DNA from 3 places in the Pantoea sp. Lij88 genome. Region 2 is predicted to be linked to each of the others. Evidence: predicted binding sites of a transcription regulator. Region 2 holds the regulator's gene; each other region holds the start of a gene.
The links. Region 2 encodes CRP, which controls carbon source genes, mostly activating them, when cyclic AMP is high. Its sites were predicted from a motif close to ATGTGANNNNNNTCACAT; they were not measured.

Region 1 (2,266 bases), 150 kb from region 2:
TCGAAAACGGTGACGCTGACGGTGATCTCCAGCGTGACGCTGAAGCTCCTCCGCTGGCGCGCCAGAAAGAAGAAGAGGAACTTCTCGGTTTTGACGCTCTCCTGCGCGCGCAGCACCCGGACATCCTGAGGTTCAATGCGCAGCAGAATTTTTTGCGTCGCGCGCAGAACCTGGTTCTGCACCCGACTCAGGGCATCGGCAAAGGCTTTCGCTTTGGTGTCGCCTTTGCCCTCAACCGTCACCTGGGTAACGTATTGTTCTTTCATAATCAGCTGCCGTGCTTCTTGTTCCAGGCCTGCACCAGCCGCTCGCCTAACTCTTCTTTATCCATAAAGCCGAAGCCCAGCACGGTGGCACCTTCATTAATGGCGGTAACGCCTTCATCGACAGAGCGCATGCCATGTTTAGCTTTGTAGCCATATTTGTTCTGCGCGGTAATGGCACCTGCGCCGCCGCTGCCGCAGAACGAGATGCCGAAATCGGCGTTTTCTGCCTTCATCACGTCACCCAGCTTCATGTCAGCCGCCACGCCTGGCACCACAACGGCACGGCCGCCCGCTTTTTCGATGCCCGCTGCCACTTTCTGGCCCTTACCTAAACGATCGCCAATCACTACTGTTACCATGTTGTGTTCCTCTCTAGTTGTTTGATCGCGCGACTTCAATATGCACTGACAGCAGCCAGGCCTCTTCGCGGGGGAGATTGCCGAACAGATCCACGACCTGCTGCGCCAGCGCGACCGTTTCCGGCGGAATATCTTCAAACAGCTCCGCTTCCACTTCCGGCAGCGGCTCTCCGCTCAGCGAGCGTGACGCCATGGCACCGACATGCGATTGCAGCATCTGCTGCTGAACCGCGTTCGGCTGAATGCCATGCTGCTGATAGATCGCCGCAATCTGCGTCATCACGCGCTCAGCCAGCTGTTTCACTTTCTCCGGTGGCGCTTCATACACCGGGACGCCGTTATTGCTCACCTTGCTACTCCTGTTGAACCGGATAATTCGCGTTAGAAATAAATTAACGGTCATCACCCCGGCTGTGGAGAGGCAACATTTCCAGCAGCAAGTGGAAATTGAAGTGAAGGTTGTGCGTCAGATCGCAGGCTGCACGCTTAGTGCGACACGCGTCGCATAATGCGCAAAATGATGGATTTAGCGGTGACAGACGGTGATGTTGTGCGACGACAGGCGTGACGTGTTGCGGTTCAGGGCGTGGTTATAAGCAGAAGTGATGGTAAAAGAGCGCCGGTCGGGCTGACCGGCGATCGGATTAGCGGAATTTCTTATGGTTGGTATTGCGGATGTCATCAAATCTGGCCGCTTCGCGCTTTGCGCCATCCACGTTGTTCGCTTTCGCCAGCGCGCTGACCACATCGATCTGTGCGATGAGTGAGTCGAGGCCCGCGTGATAATCTTTGACCTGCGCGCTGTCAGCAGGCTGACCTTCCAGCTTATCCGGCGTCGATTTTTTAGCATCCTGCGCTGCGGCACGCATTTTAGTTAACGCCTGCTGCATCTCCTGAGCATTGTCGGTTTTTTTGACGATTTTCAGGTTCGCATTCAGCGTGTCCATATCCTGCTCCAGATCCGCCGCATAGAGACTGACGCTGGAGAACAACAGAGAAGCCGACAACATTGCAATCACATGCTTACGCATCATTACTTCCTTTTTATTGTGATGAAAAAAAAGCAGCCAACAGGCTGCTTCAGGAATCCATCTTATTGTCCCGCTATCTTCATCTCAGGCAGTAACACGGAACCGCACTGGATATTGCTACGGGTTTCAATATCGTCACCAATGGTCACCATGTTGCGCCACATCTCTTTGAGATTGCCGGCGATAGTCACTTCGCTGACCGGGTACTGAATAACGCCATTCTCGACCCAGAAACCGGCCGCACCGCGTGAGTAATCACCGGTAATAGCGCTGACGCCCTGGCCCATCAGCTCGGTCACCACTAATCCGGTGCCCATCTGCTTCAGCAGCTCGTCAAAGCTGTGGCCCTGTCCTGCAATGCGCCAGTTGTGAATGCCGCCAGCGTGACCGGTGCTGGTCAGACCGAGTTTACGGGCGGAGTAGCTGGTCAGCAGCCAGGTCTGCAGCACGCCATCTTTGATGATGTCGCGCGCCTGCGTCCGCACGCCTTCGCTGTCGAACGGCGTAGAGGCCAGCCCTTTCAGCAGATGCGGCTGCTCATTAATGGTGAGCCACTCCGGCAGAATCTGCTGGCCCATGGAATCCAGCAGGAAAGTCGATTTACGGTAAA
Region 2 (2,266 bases):
GAATTGAAACCACATCAATCGCGCTGCATCCACCGGCCGCCATCAGCACCATCTCCATTGGGCTGGGCGCTTTATCACCCGAATTGCCATCCATCAGTATCTGGTGGCCGGATGAGGATTCTCCGAGGAATGTCAGCCCTTCTACCCATTTCACTCTTGCCTGCATGATTTTTGCTCCGGAATACGCTGTTTTGTCGCCAGAGTACGCTTTCGCCTGGTAAACAGCAATCCAGAGAAATCCGCCTGTAGCTGAAGCGAGACAACAGAAGACAGTCGGCAAAAGCTGTGCTACAAACAGTGCTGAAAATATTTTTCGTCACCCGATGACGAAGCCGGGAAGGATGATGCGCACTGCGCCTGATGCGGCCCGAATGATTTCCTGAAATGGAAACGCTTGAAGCTTTCACCGCCTGACAGGGAAAACTGCCCCCTGTATTTTGGGCACGATTACAACAGAGGATAATAGCGAATGGTTCTCGGCAAACCGCAAACAGACCCTACACTCGAATGGTTCCTGTCCCATTGCCATATTCACAAGTATCCATCCAAAAGTACGCTGATTCACCAAGGTGAAAAAGCTGAAACGCTTTACTACATCGTGAAAGGTTCCGTCGCGGTTCTGATTAAAGATGAAGAAGGCAAAGAGATGATTCTTTCCTACCTGAATCAGGGCGATTTCATTGGTGAGCTTGGCCTCTTCGAAGAAGGCCAGGAGCGCAGCGCCTGGGTACGTGCGAAAAGCGCGTGCGAAGTGGCGGAGATTTCTTACAAGAAATTCCGTCAGCTGATCCAGGTTAACCCCGACATCCTGATGCGACTCTCATCGCAGATGGCGCGTCGCCTGCAGGTCACGTCTGAAAAAGTGGGTAACCTCGCTTTCCTCGACGTCACCGGGCGCATTGCACAGACCCTGCTCAACCTGGCGAAACAGCCAGATGCCATGACGCATCCCGACGGCATGCAAATTAAAATCACTCGTCAGGAAATTGGCCAGATTGTTGGTTGTTCACGCGAAACCGTGGGCCGTATTTTGAAGATGCTGGAAGATCAGAACCTGATCTCCGCACACGGCAAAACCATCGTCGTTTACGGCACCCGTTAATTCCTGTCACCCACGGCGTGATGGCAACATCACGCCGTTATTGTTTGTGTTGGGCCGATGTGGCGTCGAATCATTTACCATCCTGAAGTTAACTACGCCTTGCGGCAAACGCTGGTGCTCTGTCTGCCGGTGGCGCTGGGCTGGCTGGCTGGCGACCTGCAAAAAGGTCTGCTGTTCTCCTTAGTGCCCGCCTGCTGCAACATCGCCGGTCTGGATACCCCGCATAAACGCTTCTTCAAACGTCTCATTGTTGGCGGCAGCCTGTTTGCCCTCGGCAGCTTTCTCATTCAGTGGCTCACCCTGCATGCTATCCCACTGCCGCTGATCCTCTTCGCCATGCCCCTGCTGCTCGGCGTCACCGGTGAAATCAGTCCGCTGCATGGCCGCCTGCTGCCCGGCACCCTTATCGCCGCTATCTTTACCCTCAGCCTGATTGGCCGCATGCCCATCTATGTCACCCCGCTGCTCTATATCGGCGGCACGCTCTGGTATGGGGTGTTTAACTGGTTCTGGTTCTGGCTGTGGAAAGAGCAGCCGATGCGCGAGAGCCTCAGCCTCATCTACCGCGAGCTGGCTAACTACTGCGACGCTAAATATACCCTGCTGACTCAGCTCACCGATCCGGAAAAGGCCCTGCCGCCGCTGCTGGCGCGTCAGCAGAAAGTGGTCGATCTGATCAACACCTGTTATCAGCAGATGCACATGCTGTCGGCCAGCCGCGATCACAGCCATAAGCGGCTGACGCGCGCCTTTCAGGTGGCGCTGGATCTGCAGGAGCACATCTCAGTCAGCCTGCATCGGCCGGAAGAGGTGCAGAAGCTGGTCGAACAGAGCCATGCCGAAGCGGTCATCCGCTGGAATGCCAAAACCATCTCGGCCCGGCTGCGGGTGCTGGCGGATAACATCCTTTATCACCAGCTACCCGATCGCTTTGCGATGGATAAACAGCTCGGCGCGCTGGAGAAGATCGCCCATCAGCATCCCGACAATCCGGTAGGTAACTTCTGCCTTTACCACTTCAACCGCATTGCGCGGGTCCTGCGCACCCAGAAACCCCTGTATCAGCGCGATCTGATGGCGGACCGCCAGCGCCGTCTGCCGCTGTTACCGGCGCTGCGCAGTTATCTCTCGTTTCGCTCGTCGGCGCTGCGCACGGCCGGTCGC
Region 3 (2,266 bases), 680 kb from region 2:
ATGCACTTTTTTCAGCGCCTCCGGAGCCAGCATGGTCGGTTCGCGTTGATAGCGTTTTATCTGGTACGGCACTTCCAGCTCTTCCAGCAGCCACAGCACCCGATGCGAGCGCGATTTCTCAAGATGGTGAACGGTGATCATCATGATTCCCTGTGTTTTAACCTTCCCCAAGTATAGACGTCACTCCACATCCGGATGTTTATCATCCTGTTCCGGGTCGAGCAGCACCGCACCCGAGCCCTGCTGTCCCAGCCGGTCGCCGGGATTGCGCAGCGGGCAGTCGCGCATCGACAGGCAGCCGCAACCGATGCAGCCATCCAGGTCATTACGCAGGCGGGTCAGGGTTTCAATGCGCTTATCCAGCTCTTCGCGCCAGTGCTGAGTCAGCGCATCCCACTCGAGTGTCGACATACGCTTGTTCGCCGGAATGTGATCCAGACTGTCGCTGACCGTCGCCAGCGGAATGCCGATGCGCTGTGCAATCTTGATAATCGCGACGCGTCGCAGCACATCACGGCTGTATCGCCGCTGATTGCCGCTGTTACGCGTGCTGGAGATGAGCCCTTTGGTCTCATAGAAATGCAGCGCCGAGACCGCCACACCGCTGCGGCGCGCCACTTCACCCGGTGTTAAAACCGGTTTGGGATAGTTGCGTTCTTTTTTCATCAGGCTCTTTACCTCAAGTTAACTTGAGGAATTATACTCGCTCTCCATCGAAACCCCTAAACTCCCATTACCGCTTATTAAGCACCAGAAGGATGAGGCCATGATGCAAGAAGAGATCATTCATTCCCTGACGCACTGGATTGACCAGAACCTGGATAAAAGCCTGTCTATTGATGAAGTTGCAGCGAAATCGGGCTATTCGAAGTGGCATCTGCAGCGTATGTTCCGTTCCGTAACGAAACAGACGCTGGGTGGCTATATTCGTGAGCGCCGCCTGACGCTGGCAGCAGAAGCCCTGTCGCAGACACAGCGGCCGGTGTTTGATATTGCGATGCAGTATGGCTATGACTCGCAGCAGACCTTCTCACGGGTGTTTCGTCGTCAGTTTGCCCAGACGCCGACCGCGTACCGCCACACTATGCGCCGCCAGGCGATTCAGCGCCCTCGCCTGCTGAGTTTTGGCTGTAACGATCCGATTAACAGCTTTACCCAGCGCACCACCGGCGAGTGCTGCCCGGTTCGTTAATTCTCTGTTGCGCCCTCACCGGGCGCATCTGACTGATTTCCCCGCCGTTCTTCTGCTGCTGTTAACGCTTCCTTAGTCCCCCTGCCAGACCCGTGTAAATTTTGTTCAAAATTTAAAATCGAGTGATATAATGTGACCCAAGTCACACTTTGAACCTGGTTTGACGGTGAAAAAGTCTCCCCTGACACACTTTTTCGCCGCCGGTGATGTCCGCAGATTGTCAGGAATACTTACTGATATTGAGGTCCGGCCGATGGCTACGTTAACCGCCAGTTTTCTTGTTATGCGTTGGGAATTGCTGAGCGCAATCATGATGTTTTTTGCCAGCACCCTGAAAACCAAACTTCGTCAGGATAGCCGTCACGTGATGGCCTTTATGTGTGGCGGAATTGGTTTAGGCATGACCTGCTGGTTTGTTACCGGCCTGATGGGCATTACCCTGAGCATGGAAAACGTGAATAACTTCGTGGAAATCTCAAAGCATGCCTTTATCGATGTGATGAGCCAGGCGCCTGCTGACTGGCCGATGCCCTGATCGATTCCCTGAATTTTGCGCATAAAAAACCCCGCTAAGCGGGGTTTTTTATATTGCTGTGTGTGCTTAAATTTTCTTCAACATGGCAGGGATATTAACATCCTGCACTGTAACGCCCGGGCTCTGCGTTCCGCGGCGATCCTGAATCCACATATCTCCCATCATCTGATTTAAACCACGATCTAAGCCGGTGACCAGTCCTGCACCTGGGGTGAAGGTCAGTTCGCCAAAGTAGATGCGTTCGTCATGGATATACCAGTCCACACGCACGTAGTCGAAATCGCTAGCCAGCTTCTTGCTCAGTTCGAGCGCATGTTCCAGTGACGGCATAATCGGTGACACATCCAGACCGGTATCGCGAATCTTGTGATAGGCCTCATTGAGGTTATTCACGTAGAAGTTCATCGACAGCAGCGGCTGGCAGCGGTTGTAGATGACCTGCAGCACATATTCGAACTTGCCATCACGCTTGTTGAACATATGGAACTTGTAATCAATCGGCGCGCTTTTGCCATCACCAATGTACTTCTCAACCAGGA

Region 1: PU624_RS06625 (glycine dehydrogenase) is a predicted target of CRP. The motif match lies at 1,115-1,132, and genes of this name have one in related genera.
Region 3: PU624_RS21105 (YjcB family protein) is a predicted target of CRP. The motif match lies at 1,323-1,340, and genes of this name have one in related genera.

The regions. Positions count from the first base shown of each region.
Region 1 covers NZ_CP118269.1:572,130-574,395, reverse strand. Annotated here, with positions in the region: gene PU624_RS06635 (DUF4312 family protein) at 1-266, opposite strand, end outside; gene PU624_RS06630 (SFCGS family glycine-rich protein) at 269-625, opposite strand; gene PU624_RS06625 (glycine dehydrogenase) at 639-974, opposite strand; gene cybC (cytochrome b562) at 1,270-1,656, opposite strand; gene pmbA (metalloprotease PmbA) at 1,719-2,266, opposite strand, start outside.
Region 2 covers NZ_CP118269.1:418,881-421,146, reverse strand. Annotated here, with positions in the region: gene PU624_RS05780 (OsmC family protein) at 1-166, opposite strand, end outside; gene crp (cAMP-activated global transcriptional regulator CRP) at 470-1,102, shown strand; gene PU624_RS05770 (YccS/YhfK family putative transporter) at 1,160-2,266, shown strand, end outside.
Region 3 covers NZ_CP118269.1:3,684,254-3,686,519, forward strand. Annotated here, with positions in the region: gene PU624_RS21090 (glutathione S-transferase family protein) at 1-141, opposite strand, end outside; gene soxR (redox-sensitive transcriptional activator SoxR) at 181-666, opposite strand; gene soxS (superoxide response transcriptional regulator SoxS) at 767-1,192, shown strand; gene PU624_RS21105 (YjcB family protein) at 1,446-1,727, shown strand; gene PU624_RS21110 (ATP-grasp fold amidoligase family protein) at 1,794-2,266, opposite strand, start outside.